3 regions of the Enterococcus sp. DIV0756 genome follow, and region 1 is predicted to be linked to each of the others. Evidence: predicted binding sites of a transcription regulator. Region 1 holds the regulator's gene; each other region holds the start of a gene.

Region 1 (10,426 bases):
GACTCATAATGACTTTCAAAACCATTTTAATGAAGTAAATGACCAACTGCAAACGGATCATGTAGCGCTTGAAAATCAATGGACACAAGCAAAGGAACAATTAGATCAAGCGCGGAATGACTTTAACGGAAAACTTGCCGATCTAGAAAAATTGCAAAAGAAATTGAATGCAGATCGATCAACGATTAACCAAAGTATTTCAAATGGTAAAAAAAGCGCACAATCAGTCGATAATCAGCTAACTACGGGAGTAGAAAATACGCAGAAAGCGACTTCTGATATCCAAAATCGGGTGAACGATATCGAAGGCAGTGTTAATCGTATAAAAGGTATTCTTGATTCAGCGGGAAATGATCTATCCGTAAAAGCAACGAAAGCAGAACAAATATCTGATAAAATGCCTGCATCATCAAGTCAAAATATAGCTGGACAAGCTAATTCAAAACAACAATCAAAGGAATTTCCGAAAACAAATGACTATCAGAACACTTTTCTTTCTTTAGTAGGGATTAGTGTTGTTGGGAGTATCGTTTTTTTCTATGCGCGTAAAATCTATAAATAGTATATCAAACAAGACTTGAAAACCCGATATAGTTTATTTAGGGTTATCAAGTTCTTTTTATGACTTTAAAAATGTTATGAATATTTCAAATAATCGTGTGCTTCCTTCTATAATAGAAATATATGGTAGAATACGTCTGTTACTACTACTAAGAAAGAGGAATGAGATGACAGAATCCACTTCAGCCTACATTCACATCCCGTTTTGTGAACATATTTGTTACTACTGCGACTTCAACAAAGTATTTCTTGAAGGACAGCCAGTAGATGAATATATTGAAGCGTTGTTGAAAGAGGCACGCTTGGCATTAAGTCAGAATCCAGTGAAAAATATGAAAACACTGTATGTCGGAGGAGGTACACCAACGTCCTTAAATGCGACACAATTAGATCGCTTATTAAGTGGTTTGCGCCAAATCCTTCCATATAATAATGGAGAATTTACAGTAGAGGCGAATCCCGGTGATTTGACTGCCGATAAGTTAAATGTAATGAAAAATTATGGAGTCAATCGCCTATCAATGGGTGTTCAAACATTTGATGATCGTTTGTTGAAAAAAATTGGTCGTAAACATACAGCACAGGATGTGTATGAGACGATCCAACTGCTAGAAGAAAAAGATTTTAGCAATATAACGATTGACTTAATTTATGCGTTGCCGGGTCAATCTCTAGAAAGTTTTCGTGATACGGTAACACGAGCCTTAGCTTTGGATTTACCTCATTATGCATTGTATTCATTGATTTTAGAGAATCAAACAATGTTTATGAATTGGGTTAGACGTGGGAAAATTCACCTTCCTGAGCAAGAAATAGAGGCACAAATGTATACAGAAACTATCGAGGCGATGGAAAAAGCGGGGCGAAAGCAATATGAGATCAGCAATTTTGCAAAACCTGGATTTGAAAGTCAGCACAATTTAGTCTATTGGAACAATCAAAATTACTTTGGTCTTGGAGCAGGAGCTAGCGGCTATCTTGGAAATCGACGATATAAAAATCGTGGGCCGATCCAGCATTATTTGAAGTCATTAAAAAATGATCAGCTTCCCGTGTTAGAGGAAGAAATACTTACTCAAAAAGCTCAGATTGAAGAGGAAATGTTCTTAGGCTTAAGAAAAATTTTAGGTGTTGATAAAACCGTTTTTGAAAACCGTTTTGGGCTTAGTATGATGGATGTATATGGTGACGTGATTGAAAAATTGAAGCAGCAAAAGCTGATAACAGAGACGGATTCGCGGGTTTGTTTGACTGAGGAGGGCTTGTTTCGAGGGAATGATGTTTTTGAGGAGTTTTTATTGAATAAGGGCGATTAGCACTCTCGACACGAGAGTGCTAATTCTTTATATTTTTTCCTTGACTTATATAGAAGTTGTTGGTATATTAATAATCGAGTTAGCACTTAAAAAGAAAGAGTGCTAACTAAAGGATGAGAAGAATGTTAACGGAAAGACAAAAACTGATTCTCAGCTTGATCATCAAAAACTTTACCAATACGGGTCAACCGGTCGGATCAAAAAGTTTGATGGAAGAAGGCGTAAAAGCAAGCTCCGCAACTATCCGCAATGATATGAAGGCGCTAGAGGAATTAGGTATGTTGGAGAAAACCCATTCTTCATCGGGGAGAATCCCATCCGCTTTAGGCTATCGTTATTATGTGGATCATCTACTAACGCCAACTAAGGTGAGTAATCAAGAAGTAGACCAGATTCGTAGATCATTAAAGAAAGATATTCATGAGATTGATGATATCATTCAACAGTCTGCAAAAATACTTTCGCAAGTTACCAGCTATACGGCGTTCTCGCTTGGACCGGAAATGAAAGATCGGACATTGACCGGTTTTCGGATTGTTCCATTGAATGATCGACAAATATTAGCGATTATCGTCACAGACAAGGGAAATGTTGAGAGCCAAGTTTTTCGCATTCCTGAGAATGTTGACAGTCAGGACCTTGAAAAAATGGTTCGCATCATTAATGATCGTCTTGTAGGTCAGCCTTTGGTCAGCGTTTATCAAAAATTGAGAACCGAGATTCCAATGATTTTGCATCGCTATTTTCAAACAACCGAAGGAATCAGTCATCTGTTTGATGTGATTTTGAATGATGCTTTCGAGGATAAGGTGTTTGTCAGTGGTCGAATGAATATTTTAAATTTTAATCCGGACCAAGATTTTAATCATGTGAAATCAATGTATTCATTGATGCAGAACTCGGATGAGCTGACACAACTACTGTTACCTTCTGATAGTGATATTCATGTTCGGATTGGTACGGAGATGGGCAATGACTTGTTTGATCACCTAAGCATGATTCAAGCAAATTATGAAATCCGTGGTCACGGTCGCGGAACGATTGCTTTATTGGGTCCAACATCGATGCCATATTCAAAAATTTTTGGGCTATTGGAAGTTTTCCGATATGAGTTGACAAACGCATTGGATGATTATTATCGTTCTTTGGGTTTATATCACTAGAAACGATTCCTACAAAGAAAGGGAGTACGCGCAGTGGCAGAAAAAAAGAAACAAGAAGTTGAAGAAGAATTAGAAGAAGTCGAATCGGCAGAAACAGAGTCGACTGAAAAAGAAGCGGAAGACATTGATATTCCAGAAGTTTCGGAAGTTGAAGAATTGACAAACAAGTTCAATGAGATGGAAGACAAATTTTTACGAGCTCGTGCTGAGATCGCAAATATGTCCAACCGCAACAAGAACGAGCGTGAACAGTTAGTTCGCTATCGTTCACAAGATCTTGGTAAGAAATTGTTGCCAGCGATCGACAATCTAGAAAGAGCCCTAGCAACTGAGGTCACTGACGATCAAGGCGCTAGCCTGAAAAAAGGGGTAGAAATGGTCCTTGAAAGTTTAACCGTTGCATTAAAAGAAGAAGGTATCACAGAAATCAAAGCAGAAGGCGAAACTTTCGATCCGAATTTGCATCAAGCAGTGCAAACTGTTCCAGCTGAGGGCGAAGTGAAACCTGAAACAATTGTAAATGTGCTGCAAAAAGGGTATCAGCTGCATGATCGCGTATTGCGTCCAGCAATGGTGATCGTAGCTCAATAAATATATAAACTACTAAATTAAACATATAATGGAAAAGGAGATTTTCAACTATGAGTAAAATTATCGGTATTGACTTAGGTACAACAAACTCTGCTGTCGCTGTCTTAGAAGGCGGAGAAGCTAAAATCATTACTAATCCAGAAGGAAATCGTACAACACCATCTGTTGTTTCATTTAAAAATGGCGAAATCCAAGTCGGTGAAGTAGCAAAACGTCAAGCAGTGACAAACCCACACACAATTTCATCTATTAAACGTCACATGGGTGAAGCTGGATATAAAGTAGAAGCAGATGGCAAATCTTATACACCTCAAGAAATTTCTGCAATGGTATTACAATACATTAAAGGTTTCGCAGAAGATTACTTAGGTGAAAAAGTTGAGAAAGCCGTTATTACAGTTCCTGCTTACTTCAATGACTCACAACGTCAAGCAACAAAAGACGCTGGTAAAATTGCTGGTTTAGAAGTTGAACGTATCGTTAACGAACCAACTGCCGCAGCATTAGCTTATGGATTAGATAAAACAGATAAAGACGAAAAAATCTTAGTATTTGACCTTGGTGGTGGTACTTTCGACGTTTCAATCCTTGAATTAGGAGACGGCGTATTTGACGTATTATCTACAGCTGGAGACAACAAACTAGGTGGGGATGACTTTGATAACAAGATCATTGATTACTTAGTTGCTGATTTCAAACAAGCAAACGGAATTGATCTTTCTAAAGATAAAATGGCAATGCAACGTTTGAAAGATGCTGCTGAAAAAGCGAAAAAAGACTTATCAGGTGTTAGCTCAACGCAAATCAGCTTACCATTTATTACCGCTGGTGACGCTGGTCCATTGCACTTAGAAACAACTCTTTCTCGTGCGAAATTTGACGAAATCACTGCTGATTTAGTGGAACGTACAAAAGCGCCAGTTCGTCAAGCATTGAAAGATGCTGGATTGTCACAATCTGACGTTGATGAAGTTATTTTAGTCGGTGGTTCTACTCGTATCCCTGCTGTTGTTGAAGCGGTACGTAAAGAAACTGGCAAAGAACCAAACAAATCAGTGAACCCAGATGAAGTAGTAGCAATGGGTGCTGCAATCCAAGGTGGGGTTATCACTGGTGATGTGAAAGATGTCGTATTACTAGACGTAACACCATTGTCATTAGGTATTGAAACAATGGGCGGCGTATTCACGAAGCTAATCGATCGTAATACAACGATCCCAACAAGCAAATCACAAGTGTTCTCAACCGCTGCTGACAACCAACCTGCAGTAGATATTCATGTGTTGCAAGGTGAACGTCCAATGGCTGCGGATAACAAAACATTAGGTCGTTTCCAATTGACAGATATTCCAGCAGCACCTCGTGGAATTCCTCAAATCGAAGTAACATTTGATATCGATAAAAATGGTATTGTTAATGTTTCTGCGAAAGACTTAGGAACACAAAAAGAACAAAAAATCACGATCAAATCTTCTTCAGGCTTATCAGACGAAGAAATCGAACGGATGGTAAAAGACGCTGAAGCAAATGCTGATGCCGACAAAGCTCGTAAAGAAGAAGTAGATCTACGTAATGATGTTGATGCTTTACTATTCTCAGTTGACAAAACTTTGAAAGAATTAGAAGGTAAAGTTGACGCGGATGAAGTGAAGAAAGCTGAAGATGCTCGTGATGAATTGAAAGCAGCAGTTGAAGCGAACGATATCGAAGAAATGAAAGCAAAACGCGATGCATTGAACGAAATCGTACAAAACTTAACGGTTAAACTTTATGAACAAGCAGCACAACAACAAGCAGAGGCTGATCCAAACGCAGCTCAAGGCGGCGCGGATGATGTCGTGGATGCTGATTTTGAAGAAGTTAACGATGACGACAAATAATTGATTCGTTACGAAAGGCCAAAGTCATCGCTTTGGCCTTTTTTCTTTCAAGATTGGTGATTCCTTTAGAAAAAATCTAAGAAAAGTATCGTATCGATTTTGAGTGTGATACAATACTAACGATTCTATGAAATTATGGAGGGAAGCCAATGGCTACAAAACGGGATTATTACGAAGTCCTTGGGGTGCAAAAGGGCGCTTCGGATGATGAAATAAAAAAAGCATATCGTAAGCTTTCCAAGCAGTACCACCCGGATATTAATAAAGAAGCTGATGCTGAAGAAAAGTTTAAGGAAATTTCTGAGGCTTATGAGATCCTAAGTGACCCGCAAAAACGTGCTGCTTATGACCAATACGGTCATGCAGGTACCGATCCAAACTTTGGTGCTGGCGGAGCAGGTGGCTTCGGAGGCGCTGGTGGTTTCGGCGGAGCAGGCGGTTTTGGATTTGAGGATATTTTTGAATCCTTCTTTGGCGGCGGTGGTTCACGTCAAGCGGACCCTAAGGCACCAAGACAAGGATCAGATTTGCAGTATTCGATCAACTTGGAGTTTGAAGAAGCTATTTTTGGTGTGGAAAAAGATATTAAATATAATCGCGAAGAAACTTGCCATACGTGTAACGGGAATGGTGCGAAGCCAGGAACACAACCAGAAGTTTGTCATAAATGTCATGGCTCAGGTTCAATCAATGTAGAACATCAAACGCCACTTGGCCGTGTAATGAGCCGTCAAACGTGTGATGTTTGTCATGGGACAGGTAAAGAAATTAAAGACCCTTGTCCAACTTGTCATGGTTCAGGTCATGAAAAACGTCCTCATACAGTCAAGGTGAAAGTTCCTGCTGGTGTAGAAGATGGACAACAAATGCGTCTAGCTGATCAAGGAGAAGCAGGTGTCAATGGCGGACCATATGGAGATTTATATGTGGTCTTTAAAGTAAAACAAAGTGATATCTTTGATCGTGATGGTGCAGAGATCTATTACACATTACCTCTAAGCTTCGTGCAAGCTGCGCTTGGTGATGAGATCAATGTTCCAACTGTTCATGGCGAAGTGAAATTGAAGGTGCCTGCTGGAACTCAGACAGGAGCGAAGTTTAGACTCCGCGGAAAAGGCGCACCAAGACTTCGTGGAAATACGAATGGTGATCAACAAGTAACGGTTAAGATCATTACGCCGAAGAATTTGAATGACAAGCAACGGGAAGCCTTGCGGGCATTTGCTGAAGCAGGTGGTCAAACCGTTAGCGAACAAAAAGAAGAAGGTTTCTTTGGCAAGGTGAAAGATGCTTTTGGCGGAAAGAAATAATTATGGAGACTCAATCAATTGACTGTTGATTGAGTCTCTTTTTTCTTTTACTATTAGGTTAAGAAGAGAATATGTGTTGAAGGAGGTTCATATGGATAAGTTAGACAAGTTATTTGATCGAATGACTAGAGACATGATGCATTATTTTATTGCAGGAGGACTCGCTGAACCTGATGGCCTTATTCGCACAGTCGAATTTTTTTTAAGCTTTGTTGATAAAGGGAAATTAAGTGATAAACTTTTGGACAAACAAGTGGTTAAAGAGGCATTAATCCATCACATGCCTCAACATATGCCATTATTTATTGATGAAAGCTTTTATGCTTATCAAATTTTATTGGATCTCTATAGTGCGCTGTATCACGAGAGAGTTATCACCGAAGAAGAGTGTAAAGAGATGCACTATTTTATTTATCTTAATAAAACGCCTTTTTTGACTCGTATGAGCAATCCAAATTATTGGTCAAAGGCTAAATTAGCGATTATGGACGAGTGGCGTGAAGGGAATTTTGACGTTGAAGATCCCTATAATGTGGAGCACTATGATCTCGAAGAAATGCCAAAGAAAACAATGCCCGACAATATTTTGGCGTTTCCTAAACAGAAGAAGGTTGAAAGTCGAAGGACAAGCTATCTTGTTCGAGTGGACCTAAAAGGGTACAAACCACCGATTTGGCGACGATTGAAGATACCGGCAGGGGTTACCTATGAGCAACTTCATCATATTCTTCAAATTAGTTTTGGATGGGAGAACAGTCATTTACACAGTTTCTTTGTTGATCGGACTAAGATGATTGGACCAAGTGACTTGGAAATGTCACAGTTTTCTGAAGAACGCAGGTTAATTGACGAAGATTTTCAAGAAGGTGCTAAAATCGAATATATTTATGATTTTGGCTGTGATTGGGAACACCAAATTATTGTTGAAAAAGTTCTTATGGATGAAGCTGTACGTTTTCAGTACGCGGTGTGCGTAAAAGCCAAGGGAGATACGCCTGTTGAAGATTCACGAGGAGAGGAAATTTGGCAGCCGTTTGATTTGGCGGAAATAAATTTAAAGCTTGAACAAGAAAGAGTCAATCGAAATTAATTAATAAAAAAGTCTGGAACTAAATTGTCCAGACTTTTTCATTTGTATCGAACTTCTATTTGTATGCTATTTTTGGTGGAACGAATCAGTCTCTAAAAATAAAGCGACGAAGACCATGGTATTTTTTTTCTTCTTGGATTGGCGAATTATCTGTGATTAACAGAGCGATCATGACATAACCAATCCAACTGTCACGGGAGTAGAGTACATATTTTGGCAACCATTCGTTGGCGTATTTGTCTTTGTATTCTTTTAGACCGCCGAAGGAATAGAAACGAGAACCAAAATTGTAAACCAAATAGGCAATTCGTTCTTGAGTAAAGCTTTTTCGAGATGTTCCTACGTTAGCTAACGGTGCCATTCCTAAATCGAAATACTTAATGTCCATTTCATCTCTCATGTATTGGAAAAGATTAATAAAAAGGAAATCCATCGTGCCGCTTGGGGCTCTTTCTGGGCTGTGACGCATTAAATCGATTGTTCCGATATCATCGGTATAAGTAGGCATAAAATTCGCAAAGGCTACGATGTTTTCTTCGCTATTTCTAATCACTGCAATGGGTGCTCGTTGCAGATAATCCTCTGAGAAGAAGCCTAGAGAAAAGCCTTTTTCCTTCCGTCCTCCTAACCACTCATCTGAAACTTCTTTTAAAGCATTCATTGTTTCAGTTGAGAAAGGAGGTTTTATAACATCAAATTGAAAACCTTCTTTAAGAACTTTATTAAAGCTGGCCCGTTGCCCCTTCATCTTCTTGCCGCTTAATGTAAAGTCTGGTAAATGAACATGGGCTCTTTCACCAAATTTGATGAAATCATAGCCAAATTCATGAAGAATCATGACCATCTCTTCGCTGTTCTCGTAAAAGACCGGCAGATAATTGTAGCGATCAACTTCATTGATTAAGGCCTCGGTTGCCGCTTCAAAGTCACTTGCTTTCCCTGAAGGATCACCCATAACTAAAATTTTATTGTTAAATGTTGATAATTGGAAGAATACCGTGTCTTCTTCTCCGTTGTTATAATAGAAAACCTTCTTATCCTTTAGGAAAACTAATTGACTATCAGCATTTCCGCCATAAGTCGATAGAATATGTTGAACACGTGGCTCGTCAATCTCTTCACCAACTTGAATGCGTTTGTTCTTCAAAAAGCGGATCAATAATAAGATAATGAAAGAAACCAGCAAAATAGCTACAAATCCGACAAACCAAATTTGTTCACTAGGGAATAAGAAAAATTCCGGTAAACGATGACGATGGTGAATTTTTGGGCTGTTATAAACGCCGATAATAATATAGAGGAACGTTAAGCTACCCATAATAATACCATCGATAGTGACCCATTCAGCAGAGTAGACAAGCTGTTCTCTAAATAATTCGTTTTTCGAAAAAATAACAAAAAGCAACAGCATGGCGAGGAAAACGCCCGTTGAAAAACGGAATCCAGCTAGTAATGAATAAAGAAAGGTCAGAGTCACAATTACGATCGTAGGAACATAAGCTCTTTTAACCCGCGCAGCAATTCCACGACCTGATACAATCAACAAGAAGCCTAATAGTATGGCTGGAAAGACTACGATTACACGTGAATGAATAGGGTTTAATCGTTGTAAGAAAGGCAGGCGAATGAATGCCTCGGGTATTGTTGCTGATAAAACTAGCATGCTTCCAGTAAAGTAGAGTAAGAGAACTTCGAATTTATGTGCTAATTCTTTTAATAAACTAATCGGAATTCCTTTGTAACGTGTATTGATCGTTGTACCGATATTTTTGAAAAAGAAAATCAAGCCAATCGCAAAAGGAATTAGGTAGTAAAATAGTCGGAAAAGTAATAGCCATGCCACGACGGTTTCACGCGGCGTTCCTAAAGCAGACAGGCCGATGATCATCATCAGGTCAAAACTGCCCAATTCTCCGGGAATCATCGATGCGATCCCGATTACAGTCGCTGCAATAAATAACGGAACAACATCACGAATGCTTACTTGGACGCCCATCAACAGCCCAATCGAAATGAAGCTAGCCAATGCACCAGTCCATTCTAAAAAGGAGGTCGCAATTAGCTCAAAACGATGCGAACTCTTTAGATCGCCAAGGTATTCGCCTTTGCCGAAGAGGCTTAAGCAGAAAATGATCGGAAAGTATAACCCGCCTCCTATTAGCCATATCCAATATTGACGTAAATATTGATTATGATCATCAAACATCACTAGGAAAAAGGAAATCAACGCATAAATGGATAAACCAGACATTGTAAAAACTAGAATTTTTGATAAGGCTTGAACAACTTTTTTTCCGGAGGTCTGTTTGCCGTAAAACTCTGATCGCAATCCGGCACTAATCACTCCACCAAAACCTGCTATGTTATTTAAAGTGTTAACAAGCCAGCTTGTTTCGAAGACATAGAGTTTTTTTGGTTTTTGTCCCAAGATGTTATTTAGGGTAAAGTCATAGCCGATCATCGGAATTATAGAGACTAATCCGATCACTGCCATCAAAAGAATGTTCCAAATGCT
Region 2 (10,426 bases), 140 kb from region 1:
TAAAAAGAAAGTTCAACGTTTGATTCGAAAACTAGGGATCGAAGTCCGTTCCTACACTCGGAAATCACGTCGCTACAGCTCTTACCGAGGAAAGGTCGGCAAAGTGGCGAAACACCGAATTCGTCGTCATTTTTACACGAATATCTGTCATCAAAAAATTACGACTGATACAACAGAATTCAAGTATTTTGAAATAGATACCAAAGGCGTGATCCGACAAAGAAAGTTATACCTAGACCCGTTTATGGACATGTATAATAGCGAGATTCTTTCGTACCGCATTTCAGAAAAACCGAATGCCTTGGCAATTATGGAAGGTTTAGAAGAAGCCATCGCGATCACGGCTGATTGCCCCTATCGTCGCACCTTCCATTCGGATCAAGGTTGGGCTTATCAAATGAAGGCCTATCGGCAAAAACTAAAGAAACAGAAAATCTTTCAAAGTATGTCTCGCAAAGGGAATTGTTTAGATAATTCAATCATGGAGAATTTCTTCAGTCTTCTAAAACAAGAAATCTTTCATGGGGAAACCTATCACAGTTTTGATGAACTAAAAACGGCGATCGATGACTATATCTATTACTACAACAATCACCGGATGAAACAGAAATTGAACTGGAAAAGCCCTGTTCAATTTCGAAAAGCTGCACAGAAAGCGGCATAATTGCCCATCTTAACAAACAAAAAAAGGAGTAGATTTCTCTACTCCGAAATAAGTCTAACTTTTGGGGGTCACTTCATTTGTTGGATGTTTTTTTTGAAAAGAGCACTGTGTGACAAGCGTCATGGATAAAAATCAGATAGAATTGTTAATAATTATCAATAAATAGAAGAAAGCTGGTGTAATTATGCAATGGTATGACATGTTCAATGGCGAACAGGAACCGACAGAACAACAAATCACGGATTTTATTGCCAACCCTCTTTGGCAGGAATTATCAGATCATTTAATACGGACGTACCGGATAAAACCCAAAAAAACCTACAGTAGATGCTCAATGGGGGAAGGTTACTGGAAAGGTTGGAATATAAAGTTTCAAAAAAGCGGTAAATCACTGTGTACTATTTATCCTAAACAAGGTTTTTTCGTAGCTATGGTTTCCTTTAGCGCTAAGGAAATAGACGATGCAGATGTACTAGTTCAGATGTGTGATAACTACACCAAAGAAAAATACAAAAATGCTAAATCTAGTAAACTCGGGAAATCCGTCTCCTTTGAGGTCACGAATGAAAACATCCTAAATGATATTAAAGAACTTGCTGCTTTTCGCACAAAATCAGCAAAAAAAGTCAAAATACCAACTGCCTAAGTTTTTTCTTAGGCTTCTTTTATTTGTTCTTGCTATCATGATAAAAATCCTTGAGAATGAATAAGAGTAGCTTAAGGAGGAAAATGATGAAGGAGTATTTAAAAGAACGTTATACTGCTGCAGCAATGACATTAAGCAAAAAATTAAATCGCAGGAATTTTAATCCGATTATTTGTCAAAATTTGACGGAAGCAAAGCATCAAGCTCTAAAAATTATTGAACCAAATAAATCTGTCGGATTTGGCGGTTCGATCACAGTTGAGCAATCGGGAATTATTGCTGATTTATATCAGCGAGGACAAAAGATGATTGACCGGGAAAAAACGACTACGCCGGAAGAACGACATCAAGTAATGAAACAAGCGTTGACCGCAGATTATTTTTTAACAAGTATTAATGGCATAACAGAAGAGGGAGAGCTTGTGAATATCGACAGTGTAGGGAATCGAGTGGCGGCAATTACCTATGGGCCGGATAAAGTTCTAGCCTTTGTCAGTATGAAAAAAGTCTATGGAGATTTAAATACAACACTTGAAATGGTACGTAAAAATACCTCTCCATTGAATGCACATCGCTTAGAGTTAGAAAAAACACCATGTATTAAAAAAGGGACCTGCGGAGATTGCTTACAAGCCGAATGCATTTGCAATACAATCGTAATCACGCGTCGGTCCATGGCAAAGGATCGCTTGATCCTCTTTCTAATAATTGATGAGGTCGGTTTATAGAGAATTCCAAGTTGAAGCAGGTAAGAATGACAAAGAAAAAAACCGAGGGCATCCTCGGTTTTTTTATGGTTTAGGTTTAGCTTAATGAGCTGCTGTTTTCCATTACTTCATCAATCAATCCATAAGCTTTTGCTTCTTCAGCAGTCATGAAGTTGTCGCGATCTGTGTCGCGTTCAATGACTTCAATTGGTTGTCCAGTCCGCTCAGCTAAGATGTTGTTCAATCGTTCGCGGGTTTTTAAGATATGACGAGCAGCGATTTCGATTTCTGTTGCTTGACCCTGAGCACCACCCAATGGTTGATGAATCATGATCTCAGCATTAGGTAAAGCGAAACGTTTGCCTTTCGCACCCGCAGTTAGCAAGAAGCTACCCATGGAAGCAGCCATACCAAGTACGATTGTCTGAACATCAGCTTTAACAAAATTCATAGTATCAAAAATTGCTAAACCAGCAGAAACGCTACCACCTGGTGAATTGATGTAAAGATAAATATCTTTTTCAGAATCTTGGGCATCCAAGAAAAGTAATTGGGCGATGATAGTGTTCGCCATATCATCGTTCACTTCGCCGCTCAACATAATGATACGGTCCTTCAATAAACGAGAATAAATGTCGTAAGCACGTTCGCCACGAGATGATTGTTCAATGACTGTAGGAACTAAATTCATAGTGAATCCTCCTTAAAATATTGTTCGTAGATTAGTTTAGCACAAACAAGGTTGGATTGCTAAAACATATAGAAAGTATACAACGTTGGTCAGTTTTGGTCAAATAGAAGGCTTCGTTTTTTTAAGCGACTCAAACTATCCTAGAAATAGGAAAATATGGTACTATTAATAGCGCAGACAATCAGATGTCACATTCAGTTTTCCAAAACTTTAGAAAATAACAATTTAATGAAATGATGTCTGGATTGAGAATGGTTTTTATTCGAAAAAATAATTCTATTGTTACTATGAAACAGGAGGGAAAAACGTGGAGATTGCATTTATTGGACTAATCGGCGTGTTGATCGGTGCAGGTATTACAGGAGTTGCTGTCTTTTTTGTCTTTAAGTATATTGATTTACGCCACAAACGTGAAAGAGAGTTGGAGCATCAGGTCAAAGAAATTGAAACCATAAATCTCTTAAATAAGAAAATCAACGAAATATTATCCAAACGCAATGTGTTGATGCAGGAATATGTGACGTTCAATTCATTTGACGATTGTTACATTACAATTGATGATTTCATTTATTTGAATTCTTTTGCTGCACAAAATAATTTTTATCTGCCCAATTACTTAATTGAAGAATTTTTTAAAAACATTTCACACCGAAAAGTTATTTTATCTCCTGAAGAAACGGTTAAAATTGGGGGCTATACTTACAAGGGAGGCCGAATTGTGATGGAGACTTTTTCAGAACAGCTGTTGGAGATTTTAGACGAAAAAAAACAGCAATTGTCTCGCAAAACGAAACAGCCGTTAAGCTATTTTAAAGTACAATAGATTTTTACAAATTGTGATTACGGACGAGGTGGTAAATAGATGACAGCAATTATTGCTCATCGTGGGAGCGCAGGGACTCATCCAGAAAATACTTTGCCTGCGTTTATGGAGGCGGTACGATCAGGCGCAGATGGGATTGAATTAGATGTTCATTTAACGGCTGATCAGCAATTAGTGGTGATTCATGACGAGAGTGTAGATCGCACAACAGATGGTAAGGGTTTGATTCGTGAATTAACGTTAAAAGAAATCAAAGAATTGGATGCAGGTAGCTGGTTTGATGAAAAGTATCAGGCAACAAAAATATCTACCCTGCAGGAAGTTTTGAATTTACTGCTACAGATGCGTTTTCGAGGAATTTTATGTATCGAAATCAAGACGAACAAATTTCACTATCCGGGAATTGAAGAAAAAATCTCGCAGGTTATGACAAGCAAAGAATGGCCTTTTACTTATTGGTATGCTAGTTTCAACTTTGAATCATTACGGATTATGCACGAGTATGAACCAGACGCACAATACGATCTGATTCAAAAAAACGACTTAGAAAAATATCAAATCGTTTTGGACAGCGATTTTATTGAAGGACTACATCCTAGTTCTGATTGGGTGAAACAGCATCCTGAGATTGTCAAAAACTTTGAAAAGTCGATTCGACCTTGGACTCCAAACTTATATGAAACGTTGATGATGTGTTTTGAAAACAATTTGGCTGGCGTCATTACTGATTTTCCAGAAAAAGCCATTCGAACGAGAAGCAGGTTCAAGCAATGAAGGTAATCGCAATCGTAGGACCGACTGCAGTTGGTAAGACCAGCTTAAGCATTGATTTAGCGAAACGTTTTAACGGTGAAATCATTAGTGGGGATTCAATGCAGGTTTATCGTGGATTAGATATTGGAACCGCAAAAGTAACGACTGAGGAGATGGCAGGAATTCCACATCATTTGATTGATGTACGTGGTGTTGATGAAAGCTATTCAGCGGCGGATTTTCAAAAGAGTGCCAGAGAAGCGATTCAAGAAATTAGTCAGCGTGGAAAGATACCAATTATCGTTGGTGGAACGGGACTTTATATCCAGTCTCTACTATGGGATTACAAGCTTGGTAGTGAGGGAGAACCAGAAGACGATTCCATTCGTGAGAAGTATGAAGTCTTTGCTGAAGAAAACGGGAATCCGGCGTTGTGGGAAAAGTTACAGCTAAGCGATCCCTTGGCTGCCGAGAAGATTCATTACAATAATCGTAAGAAAGTCATTCGAGCATTAGAGGTGTTCGAGTTAACAGGGCATTCAATTTTAGAGCCAAAAGAACAGCCAAAAGAACTCTATGATAGTTTTTTGATCGGCTTAAATACTGATCGGTCGATTTTGTATCAACGGATTAACCAACGTGTGGACCTCATGGTGGAACAAGGGTTACTGGAAGAAGCTAGGAATTTGGCGAAAAATCCAACCGTTCAAGCTGCACAGGGAATTGGCTATAAGGAATTTTTCCCTTATTTTTCTGGCGATTCGTCCTTAGAAGCAGCGATAGAGGAAGTAAAATTACATTCACGACGCTATGCTAAACGCCAGCTGACTTGGTTTCGCAATCGTATGTCTGTTCATTGGTATGATTTGATTCAGCAGCCGGAAATAATTAAAGTGATTGAAACAGAGATCGCTAATTGGTTAGCTAATGGCGACCACATTTCTCCAATTGATGAAGAATAAGTTGCATAGAATTGATTCATAAAAGCATTGGGAACAAGACTTTTTTCATTTTGAAAATATCGTATTACTAAATAGGAGGAAACGGATTGTCAGAAAGAGTCATTTTAGTCGGTGTCGAAACAGACGAGAGTAGATATAATTATTTAGAATCGATGCATGAGTTGGCCGGACTAACCAAGACGGCTCATGGCGAGATAGTTTTTTCATTAACTCAAAAACGTCCTAAGGTTGATCGTCAAACTATTATCGGTAAGGGAAAACTAGAAGAGTTAGCGCAGTTGGTAGATGCTCATGAAGCAGAGCTGGTGATTTTCAATCATGCTTTATCACCACGTCAAAGCCAAACAATCGAGGCGCAGGTAGGTGTTCCAGTAATTGACCGAATCCAACTGATTTTAGATATCTTCGCACAGCGTGCTCGCTCAAAGGAAGGAAAATTACAGGTGGAGCTTGCCCAACTAGATTATTTATTGCCTCGATTGGTCGGTCAAGGGCAAAGTTTATCCCGTCTCGGAGGTGGAATTGGCACGCGTGGACCTGGGGAAACAAAGCTAGAAACGGATCGACGTCATATTCGCCGCCGAATCTCCTCAATTAAAAAAGAGCTAAAAGAAGTAGAAGCCCATCGTGAGCGCAGTCGACAAAAACGTCAACAATCTAGTATTTTCCAGATGGGCTTGATCGGTTATACAAATGCTGGTAAATCAACAATTTTAAACTTGTTGACGAATGCTGATACGTATTCTGAAGATCAGTTATTTGCGACCCTAGATCCGTTAACGAAGCGTTGGCATTTACCTCAAGGAATGGAGACCACGATCACAGATACGGTAGGTTTTATTCAAGATTTACCTACGCAATTAGTCGATGCTTTCCAATCAACTTTAGAAGAAAGTAAAGGGATGGATCTTCTATTGCATATTGTAGATGCCAGTGCGGAAGATCGACAACAGCAGGAAAAGACCGTTATTGATTTATTGAAGGAACTTGAAATGGATGATATTCCTATGCTTACAATCTATAACAAAGCTGATCGAATCGATGAGTTTTCTTTTGTACCGACCTTATTTCCAAGTGTTTTAATTTCCGCAAAGACGAATAAAGGTAAGGAGCTACTAGCGGAGGCCATCAAGCGCGAAATTATGAATTTACTTGAACCATATATGCTGACTCTGAATGCGAATGAGGGTCAAGCCTTAAGTGGAATGAAACGAGAGACTCTTGTCTTAAGCGAAAACTTTGATGAGGAAAATGAACAATATATCATTCGAGGCTTTGCTAAGAAAAACTCTCTTTGGATTAGGAGAATGGAAGATGAATTGGACAACTAAGCTAGCACCAGAGCTGGTTGAGAAAATCGATCAAATTGATAAAAAAATAGCAGAACGATTACAAGAAGTGCGAGAAGTTGCTTTGTCGAATCAAGCAAAAGTATTAACGGCTTTTCGTGAGAATCATGTGTCGGAGAGTCATTTTCTGCCATCAACTGGTTATGGGAATGATGATCAAGGACGAGATGTTTTAGAGGCTGTTTATGCGCAGACATTTGGTACTGAAGCTGCCTTAGTTCGTCCTCAAATTGTTTCAGGAACCCACGCAATTGCGACCTCGCTATTTGGTGTGCTGCGTCCTGGAGATGATTTATTGTATATCACGGGGACTCCTTATGACACTTTACTTGAAGTAATTGGTGTTCAAGGCAATGGCATCGGATCGTTCAGGGAATACAATATTGGTTACGACAAAGTGGATCTTTTGGAAGACGGCACTGTTGATTTTGCTAGTGTGAAAGAGAAAATTACTGATAAAACAAAGGTTATTGCAATTCAACGGTCACGCGGGTATGCTTCACGTCCATCTTTTACCATTGAGAAAATCAAAAAGATGTGTGATTTTGTCAAAAGCATTGCTCCAAATGTTATTATTTTTGTGGATAACTGTTATGGAGAATTTGCTGAGTTACTGGAGCCAACCCAAGTTGGAGCGGATCTTATGGCAGGTTCACTGATCAAAAATCCTGGTGGTGGGATCGCTAAAACGGGCGGCTATATAGTTGGGAAGGAAGCGCTAATTGAACGGTGCGCGTACCGTCTGACAACGCCAGGGGTAGGTGCTGAGGGTGGTGCCATGTTGGGTAGTGTTTTTGATATGCTGCAGGGCTTCTTTTTAGCACCGCATGTTGTGAGTCAAGCGATTCAGGGTGCTATTTTTTCTTCAGCGCTATTAGCTGAATATCAGTTGGAATCGACACCGAAATGGAATCAACCGCGAACGGATCTGATTCAATTGATTGATTTTCGCGATCGTGAAAAAATGATTCAATTTTGTCAAGCAATCCAAAAATACTCGCCGATTGATGCATATGTCGCCCCGATACCTTCTTACATGGCAGGCTATGAAGATGACATTATCATGGCTGCAGGAACATTTGTCCAAGGAGCAAGTATCGAGTTGAGCGCAGATGGACCGTTGAGAGAACCTTATTCACTCTACTTACAGGGTGGTTTAACTTTCGAACATGTTAAAGTCGCAGTAACCAATGCTGTAAATGAAGTGTATCATCAGTCTTAAAGGAAAACCGAAATCTTAACGATTTCGGTTTTTTTATACTGTTTTCTGTTCCAATGCTTCTTCCGGAAAGGAATGTTTTTGATTCTTATCAAAATGGATCGAATAGGTATGGGTTTTTTTGGAGTAACTTGTGATGATTCCGATATACCCAGCGAATGGAAAGTTCTGTTTTATTTGAACGAAGTCACCAATATTAAACTTTTGCATTTTATTTTCCTATACTTTTTTCTTAAGTATAGCATCTTTTTGTCCTTAAAAAAGCCGGTAAACTAAGGAATTCTCGGAAAACGCGAACATTCTAAAACTCTATGTAAGAAAATCTAACATAAACCCTTGACGATTGGTCTATCGGATGGTATTCTTTTTCCAACATCAAAAAACAAGGAGGAGATGTTATGCGGGAAAAAGAATTGCGACGTTCGCTTGCTGTTTTTCCAATTGGTACAGTTATGAAGTTAACAGATTTGACTGCAAGACAGATTCGGTACTATGAGGAGCAAGAATTGATTCACCCAGAACGTAGTGAAGGTAACCGTAGGATGTATTCTCTGAATGACATTGATGTACTGCTAGAAATTAAAGACTATTTATCTGACGGACTTAATATGGCAGGGATCAAACGTGTCTATCAAATGCGCCAAGAAGAAGTAAAAGCTGCCAAGGAGAAACCACCATTAACTGATAAAGATGTTCGTCGTATTTTTTACGATGAAATGTTGACTCAAGGTGGATTTCAGCAACAAAATCCATATCAATCACAAGGTCCAAAGCTTTAGTGATTGTGGAATATAAAAAAATGAAGTGCGAGGAAGGGATTAGATAATATGCCGAAAAAAGATCTAAACAAAGAGGATATCAAACGAATTGTAGAAGAAGAAAACGTCCGCTTTTTACGCCTGATGTTTACGGATGTCATTGGAACAATCAAAAATGTTGAAGTACCCGTTAGTCAATTAGAAAAAGTTTTAGACAACAAAATGATGTTCGACGGTTCATCAATTGAAGGGTTTGTACGTATTGAGGAAAGCGATATGTATTTATACCCAGACTTGTCTACTTGGATGATCTTCCCTTGGGAAAGTGACCACGGAAAAGTTGGTCGATTAATCTGTGATATTTATAGTCCAGATGGTACCCCATTCCCAGGAGATCCGCGCGGAAACTTAAAACGAGTTCTAAAAGGAATGGAAGAATTTGGTTTCACTTCATTTAACTTAGGACCTGAACCAGAATTTTTCTTATTCAAAATGGATGAAAATGGCGACCCAACCCTTGACCTAAATGACAAGGGTGGATACTTCGATTTTGCACCAACTGACTTAGGTGAAAATTGCCGTCGTGATATCGTATTGGAGCTTGAAAGCTTAGGGTTTGAAGTTGAGGCTTCTCACCATGAAGTAGCTCCAGGGCAACACGAGATTGATTTCAAATATGCAGATGCCATTGAAGCTTGTGACAATATTCAAACATTCAAATTAGTGGTTAAAACGATTGCTCGTAAGCATGGCTTGCATGCGACATTCATGCCAAAACCTCTTTATGGTATCAATGGATCTGGTATGCACTGCAACATGTCATTGTTCAATGACGAAGGGAATGTGTTCTATGATGAAGAGGGTCCAATGAAGCTAAGTAAAACGGCTTATCAATTCCTAGCAGGACTTTTGAAACACGCACGTGCATACACGGCAGTATGTAACCCGATCGTTAACTCTTATAAACGTTTAGTTCCAGGTTTCGAAGCCCCTGTTTATGTTGCTTGGAGCGGACGCAACCGTTCTCCATTAATTCGTATTCCAGAATCACGCGGCCTATCTACTCGTTTGGAATTACGTTCAGTCGATCCAGCAGCGAATCCATACTTAACAATGGCTGTTTTATTAGAAGCGGGATTAGATGGCATCCGTAATGATTTGACACCACCAGCAGCAGTTGATCGCAACATCTATGTGATGACTGAAGAAGAACGTAAAGAGGCAGAAATTTACGATTTACCTTCTACAATCCATAATGCGATTAAAGCTTTGCGTGAAGACCAAATCATGATTGATGCATTAGGAAGTCATATCTATACGAACTTCAATGAAGCAAAACGCATGGAATGGGCAGCTTTCCGTCAAACTGTCTCAGAATGGGAACGCGATCAATACCTAGAGCTTTATTAAACCTAACTCGCAAAACTCTTGAGGGATTCCTCAAGAGTTTTTTTGCTATTAAAAAATTATCGCTTTACTTCTACGCGTTTGACATTCCACAAAGCAAGTACTAGAAACAGACAACTTGAAAGAAGCAAAATAGCGATTGGAAGAATTATATCGTTTCGCCCGTTCATGATGATTCCTAGTTCTTCTTTTACTGTAGACATAGCAGGTTTGTCAGCAGCGGTAAAGACATTTTCAGTTAATATTTGGCGAATTAAAACCACACCGCTGGTCAATGGAAAATATTGAACGACTGTTTGAGCCATGTCAGGCAAGCTTCCGATAGGAACGTAGCATCCGGTAAGAAAACCAATCAGTGGACCAATCACAGAAGTCATTGTGGAGAAGGTATCTATACGACGGAAAAAACTGGCAATAAAAAACATAAACGCAGAAGAACAAAAAACT
Region 3 (10,426 bases), 1.0 Mb from region 1:
TAATTGTAACCCCCGCTTCTTCCAGCGCAACAACCTCTGCATCAACCGCTCCTTTAATATTCACGCTCAGACTAACATCTGGTTTAATAAAATCTAGCGCTCGCTTAGCATCCGCTTCGTCTGCCTGAGAACCATATGGAAGACGAACGGCAATAAATTTATAGGCAGCGTCGCCTGTTTCTTTTCTCATTTCTTCCATCGTAAGCTGAGCTAATCGACCAGCTAAAGAAGAATCCTGTCCTCCGCTGATTCCTAAAACAAATGTTTTTAAAAAAGGATATTTGGACAAATAAGCTTTTAGAAAGTCGATGCTTTTACGAACTTCCTCTTTTGGATCAATTGTTGGTTTCGTTCCTAGTTCCTGAATAATCTCTTCTTGTAACGTCATGATAGGTATCCACTCCTTTAATCTTCTTGTTCCGTTTTTACCACAGATTTACGTACCTGGTCCATAATTTTGTTTTTGTGGTTCCAACACTCTGTAGAAAGATCGACCGGATATTTTTGTGGATTTAGGTCGCGTTTGTATTCTTCCCATAATGAATCCAAGCTGTCTTTGGCAGTCTGCTTGACTTCTTCTAAATCAGGTAGTTCATAAATAAGCTTGCCGTCTACAAAAATATCTCTCAAGACCGGACGAGCCTCAAAGTTTTTCACCGTTTTATTGATATACGGATAAACGGGGTGGAACATATAGAGCTCTTTTTCTTCCCGTGGGTTTTCATCCCATAGCGTTACGTAATCACCCTCTGATTTCCCATCAGATTTACGCGTAATTCGCCAAACTTGTTTTTTACCAGGAGTGGTTACTTTCTCGGCGTTGCTTGAAAGTTTAATGGTATCCACCATTTCTCCTTGCTCATTTTCGATGGACACCAATTTGAAAACAGCCCCAAGAGCTGGTTGATCATAGGCCGTAATTAATTTTGTCCCGACACCCCAGACATCGATCTTCGCATGCTGCATCTTCAAGTTTAGAATTGTGCTTTCGTCTAAATCGTTGGATGCGTAAATCTTCGCATCAGGAAAACCTGCCTCATCCAATTGCTGACGCACTCGTTTTGAGATATAAGCCATATCACCGCTATCAATTCGTACGCCTAAGAAATTGATTTTATCACCCATTTCACGGGCAACTCTGATCGCACTCGGCACTCCCGATTTGATCGTATCGTACGTATCGACTAAAAAGACGCAGTCGCGGTGCGTTTGAGCGTAGGCTTTAAAGCCTTCATAGTCATTCCCATAGGATTGAATCAATGAATGAGCATGCGTTCCGCTATCAGGTATCCCAAAAATTTTCCCTGCTCTAACGTTACTTGTGGCATCCGCACCTCCGATATAGGCCGCGCGTGTTCCCCAAAGTGCTGCATCCAACTCTTGAGCCCGACGTGTGCCAAATTCCAACAACGGGTCATCGCCGATCACAGATTTGATTCGTGCCGCTTTTGTTGCGATCAATGTTTGGAAGTTTACAATGTTTAAAAGTGCTGTTTCAACTAATTGACAGTGAAGTAACGGTCCTTCTACTTGAATAATCGGTTCATTGCTAAATACCAATTCCCCCTCCACTGCAGAACGAACCGTACAAGCAAATTTGAAATCTCGTAAATAATCGATAAACGCTGCCGGATAGTGTTCTACCTCAGACAAATATGCCAAATCGCTTTCGCTAAAAGTCAGTTCTTCCAAATAATTTACAAGTCGTTCAAGACCCGCAAAGATGACATAGCCATTATCAAACGGCATACTACGGAAATAACACTCAAATACGGCATGAAGATCCGCTCGACCTGTCTCCCAATAAGTTTTCATCATATTGATCTGATAAAGGTCCGTATGAAGTGTCAAACTGTCATCTTCGTACAACTTTTTCATAGTCATGCTCCTCATTTGTTTTTAGTAATTTGAACTATTTCACTTATTATAGCATAAGAAATCAGCGGGAGTAGTGTTAGCTCTTCTATACCAAAGAAATCTATTCATTAGAGTACTTACCCGAGTGTTCCTATTTTCTTCACTGTTAATCATGGAAGCTTACTCGTATAAATGCTGGTAAAAGAAAAAAGGCCTTAAGCCTTTTTCTCGTTCATTGCTATTCTTTAGGAATCTTGTATTCCACTGCGATAATATCTTTATAGGTCTCTTTTGGACGTAAGCCGGCTTCCATAATTTGCTTTTTATAACCGACATCCACAGTAACGTCCTCGCGATCAACTTTTAACAGCCGATGAATAATTGTGTCTACTTCTTGATGGCTGATTTTGCGCTGACGATTCAATAATAACAAATCAATCGTATCAAAACGATCCGCATAAATAATTTTCGTCCGATCATAAGCGTACAATTTAAGCAGTTTTACAGCTGGACGTTTATCAAAAAAGTATTTTGTTAGATTAGGATATAGTGTTTCTAAGTTAACATTACTATTTAAAGGGGTCTCAATTAATTTCATTCAACATTCTCCCATCTATATCTTTTTAGTCTATGCGACTGATTTATTTTCTTTATTATGATCATTTTAACACACGCAGCAAATGTTTTTTAATGAATAAAAAAATTTTTATGAAAAAGAAAAAAATCTTGATAACTCCACCAAATGGCAACTTCAATTAGTAAAAGGATTGCAGCCTTCGTTGTTTTTTTGACCGTATAGAAATGAAAAACTTCTATATGTTACACCGCTCTCTAGTCAAAAAAAGTCACCGGAAAACTTCCCGATGACTTTTCAATTAACGCTCTGATTACATCATGCCGCCCATCATTGATGGATCCATTGCTGGGGCAGCAGCTGCGCCGCCTTCAACAGGTTTGTCAGCAACAACTGCTTCAGTTGTTAATAACAACGCAGATACTGATGCAGCATTTTGTAAAGCTGAACGAGTCACTTTCGTTGGGTCAACAATTCCAGCTTCGATCATATTGACATACTCACCAGAAGCTGCGTTAAAACCAGTTCCACGATCCGCATTTTTCAATTTATCGATAACAACTGAACCTTCAAAACCGGCATTTTCAGCAATTTGACGAACAGGTTCTTCTAAAGCACGAACCACGATTTTCACACCTGTTGCCACATCGCCTTCAGCGTCTAATTCAGAAACTCGCTTGATGACATTGACTAATGCAGTCCCACCACCGGAAACGATTCCTTCTTCAACAGCTGCACGTGTTGAGTTCAACGCATCTTCAATACGTAATTTTAATTCTTTTAATTCTGTTTCTGTAGCCGCACCAACTTTAACGACTGCTACACCGCCAGCAAGTTTCGCTAAACGTTCTTGTAATTTTTCACGGTCAAAATCAGACGTTGTTTCGCCAATTTGACGTTTAATCATTTCAACACGATCAGTCAATGCAGCCTTGTCGCCAGCGCCTTCAACAATCGTAGTATTGTCTTTATCTACCACAACTTTACCAGCAGTACCCAAGTTTTCGATTGTTGCTTCTTTAAGATCTAAACCAAGGTCCTCTGTAATGACAGTTGCGCCAGTTAAAATTGCGATATCTTCAAGCATAGCTTTACGACGATCACCAAATCCAGGAGCCTTAACTGCTACAACATTAAATGTTCCGCGAATTTTATTCAATACCAATGTTGGTAATGCTTCGCCGTCCACATCGTCAGCGATGATCAATAATGAACGAGATTGTTGCAATACTTGTTCTAACAATGGCAAGATATCTTGAATATTTGAGATTTTCTTATCTGTAATCAAGATATATGGATTTTCAAGCGCTGCTTCCATCTTGTCATTGTCTGTTACCATGTATTGAGATAGATAGCCGCGATCAAATTGCATTCCTTCAACCACGTCTAATTCAGTATCAATCCCTTTAGATTCTTCAATTGTGATAACACCGTCGTTACCAACTTTTTCCATGGCTTCGGCAATTAATTTACCTACTTCATCACTGCCAGAAGAAACAGCCGCTACTTGTGCAATAGCATCTTTTGAATCTACTTCTTCAGAGATACTGTGTAGTTCTTCAACCGCTGTTTTCGTAGCCAATTCGATTCCGCGACGGATACCCATTGGGTTTGCACCAGCAGTAACGTTTTTCAAGCCTTCACGAACGATTGCTTGTGTAAGAACGGTCGCTGTCGTTGTACCGTCGCCAGCGATATCATTTGTTTTTGAAGCAACTTCTGAAACCAATTTTGCTCCCATGTTTTCGAAATGATCGTCTAATTCGATATCTTTTGCGATCGTTACACCGTCATTTGTGATCAAAGGAGAGCCATAAGATTTCTCTAAAACAACATTACGTCCTTTTGGTCCCAATGTAACTTTAACTGTATCTGCTAATTTGTCTACACCACGTAGCATTGCTGCGCGAGCGTCTTCAGAAAATTTAATATCTTTTGCCATGATTCTTTCACCTCATTATTTTTTTATTCTACGATTGCCATAATATCTTTTGCAGCGATGATCAAATATTCACTGCCTTCATATTTCACTTCTGTACCTGCGTATTTTTCAAACATTACCATATCACCAACAGCTACTGGCATTGGACTTTTTTGACCGTTTTCCAACACATTGCCTTCACCTACAGCTACAACCTTAGCTGTTTGAGGTTTTTCTTTGGCCGCTGAAGCTAAGACTAGGCCTCCAACTGTTTTTTCTTCTTCTTGAGTAACTTCAAGAATGACACGATCACCTAATGGTTTTAACACAATAAATCCCTCCAACTAGTAATGATTTTCTAAGTCGTTAGCACTCTTAGTTATCGAGTGCTAACTCACAATTCTTATAATACCATTTTTGTTTTTTTTTGCAAGTCCTTCGTTTGATTTTTTCTACGCTAAATTTTTTAAAATGTATGATATACTTGAGAACAATAAACGTTTAGGAAGGAAAACTAATGACCGAAAAAAAATATAGCTTTATTACGATCTTCACGTATGGATTAGTGCTCTTTTCACCTGTCGTTTTTCAAAGCTTTTTAAAGGCGGGGCCTTCACTAATTATTCAATTAACCACACTGACCTATTTTTTAGGTGCTATCCTAATGATTTTTTATCGTGTTAAGTCACGATCATTTCAATTAGAGGGGCAACAAAAAAATCTTCTGATTACTATTTTAATAGGAATCATTGGGATTCCAGCATCCTTAATTCTACAAATGCTTATTTTGCAAATCGAGCAACGTTTGCTTGGACAATCAGTCGCTTCACAAAATACGCAAAACATTGTTCAATTGATCATGAATAATATGATTTTCATTTTGGCGACTACGATTGCCGGTCCAATTATGGAAGAATTTGTTTTTCGTCGTGCAATCTTCGGGGCATTAGAGAAAAGATTCGGCTTTTTCTTACCAGCACTTTTAAGCTCCGCTCTTTTTGCTTTTGCACACAATGACGGCCATTACTTGTTGTACGCAGGTTTAGGTTTCTTATTCTGCGGCATGTATCGCTATAGCGGACGCATTTGGGCATCAATGATTACCCATGTAGGTATGAATTTATTAGTTATCCTGACACAATTAGCGTTGCAGTCATAACAGTTGCGAAACGAATCTTTTGCTATTTTATAAAAACCTCCTTAGACTAAAGATAGATTTAGTCTAAGGAGGTTTTTATATGAAGGTAGCAATTATCGGAGCAACTGGTCATGCTGGCTCATTTATATTAAAAGAGGCTTTGGATCGTCACTTGGCAGTTACTGCAATCGTACGTCATCCAGAGAGACTAGAGGTTAAGGTCCCAATTTTAGTAAAGGATCTATTTGAGCTTACTACAAAAGATTTAGAATTTTTTGACGTTGTAATCGATGCATTTCGGCCACCGGTTGGAAAAGAAGAACTGCACCAAACATCTTTAAAACATCTAAGCACTATTTTGCAAGGAACGGAGACTCGTCTAATTGTCGTCGGCGGAACCTCTTCTTTGTTTATCGATGAGAATCACCGAATGATCGATGTTTCTGATCCAAATGCGATCTATTATCCAACTGCCTATAATATGTACCAAGCATTTTTAGACCTAAAGTCTATTCAACAATTAAACTGGACCTACTTAAGTCCTGCTGCAAATTTTATTCCCGATGGTCCTCGAACAGGCCACTATCAAGTTAGTGATGATCACTTACAAAAAAATGCTGCTGGTAAAAGTGAAATCAGTATGGCAGATTACGCCATCGCTATGATTGATGAAGTCATTGAACCAAGACATTTAAATCAGCATTTTAGTGTCTATAGTTAGAAAAAAAGACAAGCCTGCAAAAGCAAGCTTGTCTTTTTAAATAGCAAATAGTTCTGTTGCACTGTCTGGATCAGTATCAAAAATTTGGAACTGATGGTTCACACCAAGATCATAACGTGTCAAGGTTTCTTCCATCGTCATGTGTGCCAGTTCCTTCATGTTATTCTCTTTACTTAAGTGTCCTAAATAAATCCGTTTTGTACGGTCACCTAAGATATCGGTCATTACTAATGCACCATCATCATTGGACAAGTGTCCACGATCACCAAGAATTCGCTGCTTCAAGCTCCATGGATAAGCGCCCATCCGCAACATTTCTAAATCATGATTACTTTCAACTAAATAAGCATCGGCATCACGAATCGTTCCTCTCACGTGTTCACTAGCATAGCCAGTATCCGTCAACATTACAAAAGAATGTCCATCTTTATAGAAACGATAGAACTGCGGAGCTGCCGCATCATGAGAAACTCCAAAACTTTCGATATCTAAATCACCAAAAGTCAATACCTTCCCCATTTCAAAAATATGCTTTTGTTCTACGTCAACTTTTCCAATCAATGGAGCCATCGCTTCCCAAGTCTTTTCGTTGGCATAGACAGGTAATTTATATTTTCTCGCTAACACTCCCACGCCATGGATATGGTCACGGTGCTCGTGAGTGACTAAAATCGCATCTAGATCCTCAGGTTTTCGATCGACCTCTGCCAATAGCGAAGTGATTTTTTTCCCGCTCAATCCAGCATCAACCAAAATTCTTTTTTGCGGGCTTTCTAAGTACAAAGAATTTCCTGTACTGCCGCTGGCTAAAATGCTGATATTGAAGGCATTATTCATTTCTAACATGAGCAATTGGTCCTCTCTTTTAAAACTGTTCTCAGTATACAACCCTTTTTATGGATTTTCCACCTTTGGAACTAAATTATTCGTAATCACTTGATTATTTAATGCATTGACTTTCTCAATTTGTGTTGTCTTATCCGAGGTTCTTACTTTAACAAACCACACCGGAACATAGACATTTTTTTCACGTACCTCGAGTGTTCGAAAATAGCCTAGATAGATATTAGTGATCGTTGAATTGCTCGGAATATTATTATTAATATATAACGTATTTAAAATCTCTTTTTCAGAATAAAGCGTCATTTTTTCACGTAGGGGTTCAATTTCCTTCAAACGGGTTTGAGTATATTTCATAACCTGCTCTTGATCATTGTTTTTCTCGATATCTAACGTTACACGGGAGGTTTCGTCAACGAAGGGGATTCCTTCATAAGATTGAGCTCCAACTATTTTAGCTAAATCGTCATCTTTTTTAGAAATATCCGGTAAGTAGGTGTACTCTTGACCATCCAGAATGAAATCCTTATTCTTCATCAAACGATTAAAACTGCTAGTCGCTTTTTTCAAATCAAATTTTGTTTCTTCACTTGGATAACTTGTTAACACTTTATCTGAAATATTAGAATTTCTCGCAATCGTTGGATTTCCCGTTGCACTCAACAACGATTCAAAATTATCTTGTTCAGCACTTAGATAATATCCTTCACGATGCTCATCAGAAACCTCTTCATTGACTGTTACTTCGTCATTTTCTAAACGCTGAAGAATATCCTCGCGTTGATTCGAGCTTGTGACAAGGCTTTGTTCATGCTGATTATTCCAATAGATACTAAAAAGAAAGATATTCAACCCAATAAAGACGAGAAAAAAGATCCATTCGATTTTTCTGAAATCCAATTAGCTCGCCTCCGTTTCAAAATTCCCTTGCATTAATTGATTAGCAGCATACCAATCGTTGTCATATTTGACAAACCATTCCGGAGTCAAGGCAACTAGTTTATTCACGCCATCAATATCTTGCCAGGTATAGCCAATAATAAAGCTTTGAACTTTATTCAAATCAAATCCAACCGCTGCTAGATTATTTTCAACTTCTAATGTACTCGGCAATTCAACCTCTTCGTCCGAAGGTATAGGTACTTGAACAGTGTCCATACTTGTTTCGATTTTAACTTGTGGTGTTGAAGTATTGGATTCATCCTCAATCTTCACACTCATCTTTCCCTTTGAAGACTCACTAAATATCGGATATCCTTCAACGAAGATTCTGAAATTGATCTGTCCATCATGATGATCAAAGTAACGCAGATTACCAACGGCGGTTCCTAAGCGGCTAACATAGTTAAAGCTTTGACTGTATAAGCTTTCTTTAGATAAATCCTTCGGTAATTCCCCAGTGAATGTGACTAGACGTTTCTGTTCATCCATCATTAGCTCTTCATGCCCACTAACAAAGGAGCGCACCCCACTGGCCTCTTCTTCACCTCTCGCTTGGTCAGGTTCTTGAAAAAATGCATTTCGGAAAAGTGAATACGATTGTGTCGTCAAAATATAACTATATTTTTTTAGACGCACTCGGTCCTTTGTGCGTAAAAGACGAGGAACAAAAGGATTTTCTGCTGTCATTGGCAAATATTTTTCTTGATTTTTTTGATAAATCGTTTCTAAACCAGTGAAATCAGCGGAAATAGCAGCCTCATAGACAGTATCCTTACCATAATTCAAAAAACGAATTTTTTTCTTTGCAAAATCTACTTGAATCTTTGAAAAAGTCAGTGTTTCTGCTTCCTTTAGTGAATTCAAATTGATCGGCATATCAAAGACCTTCACGTATTCGGTCAATGAAAAACCGCCTTCGTAGTTCAATTCGATTCCATCATCCAAGTTATAGTAATTTTTGATCTCTTCTTCACCTTGGGCAACTTCCTGAAGTTGTCCATAGGTGCTTTCTGTTAAACGAGCTTGTGTCGTGGCTAAAAGATTTTCACTACTGGTTTGGAACTTTTCTTTATTTACATCCCAAATACCGCGAATTGGTAAAAAGGCATCCGTAGCCTTCGCATAGTTCTGATCATTTTTTACGGCCTGTTTACTTGTATTGATATCCGCAGTTTTCGAGGTTGGACTTAGCCAAATCGCATAGGTTAGGACAATGCTGAGTACGATCAGAGCCAAAAGCGCGACGCGGATAATTTTTTCTGATAGTTTCATTCCCAAATGTCCTCCTCATAAGGTTCATAAGGTAAGGAAATGTAAAAGGTCGAGCCTCTACCTTCGACACTTTCAACCCAAATTTGACCTTGATGGGCCTTCATGACTTCTTTAGAGATGGCCAAACCTAATCCAGTTCCTCCTTGCTGACGAGCCCTTGCTTTATCTACGCGATAAAAACGCTCAAACACTTTTTCTAAATCTTTCTTAGGAATTCCCAAGCCTTCATCAGAAATACTTAAGACAACATTGTTATGCGTCTCCATCAAATGAACTTCGATCTTTCCACCATCCGGTGAATACTTGATCGCATTGTTCATAATATTGTCGATTACTTGCATAATCTTGTCTGTGTCAATCTCAACCCACAAATCTCTTTCCGTAAATTCTCGGACGATTCGATAGTTCTTTTCTTGACTGTTCACCATCATATCGAACCGATCTAATATATAATCGACTAACTCATTAAAGTTAACCAATTCAATATCCATCTGCTGGGCTCCGGAATCCATACGGGAAAGATTTAATAGATCATTAATCATGCGGATCATCCGATCCGTTTCTCCTAAAGTCACATGGATAAATTCTGGTGCTACCGCCTTGTCCTTCCAGGCGCCCTCTTCCAAAGCTTCTAGATAACTGCGAACACTCGTAAGTGGTGTTCGTAATTCATGTGACACATTCGAAACAAACTGACGTCTTTCCTCTGCAGTCTTTTCCTGCTCTGTAACATCATGAATAACCACAACCAATCCGCTGATAAAGCCGGATTCACGGCGAATCATAGCAAAATCAGAACGTAAGGTCATACGGTCTTCCTCAGAGTCCGATTTTGAACGATCAATTAAAATCTCATCTGAAGTTTCCAATAACTTGCGTAGCGTATATTCTTCTTCTAAATCCAGCAACGTTAAAATCGATTGACCAATTGCTTCTTCACTGGTGGTGTTCAATAAAGATAGTGCCATTTCATTAATGGTAATTACTTTTCCACGACGGTCGGTGGCAATAACTCCATCTGTCATATGAGTTAAGACACTATCTAATCGATTTCGTTCTGCCTCCATTGTATCTTGTGCATCTTCAATCCGATCTGACAGTCTGTTGAAGGTCTCTGCCAATTGGCTTAATTCATCATGCCCCTGAACATCTACTTTTTCA

The links. The regulator HrcA, encoded in region 1, represses chaperone genes, less so after heat shock. The targets are predictions, from matches to a motif close to TTAGCACTCNNNNNNNNNGAGTGCTAA.
Region 2: a site for HrcA is predicted at 2,745-2,771, ahead of clpP (ATP-dependent Clp endopeptidase proteolytic subunit ClpP). Genes of this name have one in related genera too.
Region 3: a site for HrcA is predicted at 4,719-4,745, ahead of groES (co-chaperone GroES). Genes of this name have one in related genera too.

Annotation. Positions count from the first base shown of each region.
Region 1 is NZ_JBIOLF010000001.1:1,413,893-1,424,318, forward strand. It holds gene IGI44_RS06840 (LPXTG cell wall anchor domain-containing protein) at 1-562, shown strand, start outside; gene hemW (radical SAM family heme chaperone HemW) at 729-1,877, shown strand; gene hrcA (heat-inducible transcriptional repressor HrcA) at 2,000-3,040, shown strand; gene grpE (nucleotide exchange factor GrpE) at 3,074-3,631, shown strand; gene dnaK (molecular chaperone DnaK) at 3,682-5,511, shown strand; gene dnaJ (molecular chaperone DnaJ) at 5,661-6,821, shown strand; gene IGI44_RS06870 (plasmid pRiA4b ORF-3 family protein) at 6,913-7,911, shown strand; gene mprF (bifunctional lysylphosphatidylglycerol flippase/synthetase MprF) at 7,997-10,426, opposite strand, start outside.
Region 2 is NZ_JBIOLF010000001.1:1,273,718-1,284,143, forward strand. It holds one part of gene IGI44_RS06105 (IS3 family transposase) at 1-664, shown strand, start outside; gene IGI44_RS06110 (DUF3788 domain-containing protein) at 849-1,310, shown strand; gene IGI44_RS06115 (lactate utilization protein) at 1,397-2,038, shown strand; gene clpP (ATP-dependent Clp endopeptidase proteolytic subunit ClpP) at 2,115-2,708, opposite strand; gene IGI44_RS06125 (hypothetical protein) at 3,016-3,531, shown strand; gene IGI44_RS06130 (glycerophosphodiester phosphodiesterase) at 3,571-4,305, shown strand; gene miaA (tRNA (adenosine(37)-N6)-dimethylallyltransferase MiaA) at 4,302-5,246, shown strand; gene hflX (GTPase HflX) at 5,333-6,577, shown strand; gene IGI44_RS06145 (aminotransferase class I/II-fold pyridoxal phosphate-dependent enzyme) at 6,561-7,817, shown strand; gene IGI44_RS06150 (hypothetical protein) at 7,851-8,024, opposite strand; gene IGI44_RS06155 (MerR family transcriptional regulator) at 8,213-8,593, shown strand; gene glnA (type I glutamate--ammonia ligase) at 8,642-9,982, shown strand; gene IGI44_RS06165 (ABC transporter permease) at 10,039-10,426, opposite strand, start outside.
Region 3 is NZ_JBIOLF010000001.1:2,459,872-2,470,297, forward strand. It holds gene nadE (ammonia-dependent NAD(+) synthetase) at 1-388, opposite strand, end outside; gene IGI44_RS12005 (nicotinate phosphoribosyltransferase) at 406-1,878, opposite strand; gene IGI44_RS12010 (DUF1827 family protein) at 2,096-2,455, opposite strand; gene groL (chaperonin GroEL) at 2,745-4,373, opposite strand; gene groES (co-chaperone GroES) at 4,397-4,681, opposite strand; gene IGI44_RS12025 (lysostaphin resistance A-like protein) at 4,870-5,511, shown strand; gene IGI44_RS12030 (NAD(P)-dependent oxidoreductase) at 5,591-6,211, shown strand; gene IGI44_RS12035 (MBL fold metallo-hydrolase) at 6,248-7,057, opposite strand; gene IGI44_RS12040 (two-component system regulatory protein YycI) at 7,106-7,951, opposite strand; gene IGI44_RS12045 (YycH family regulatory protein) at 7,952-9,265, opposite strand; gene walK (cell wall metabolism sensor histidine kinase WalK) at 9,262-10,426, opposite strand, start outside.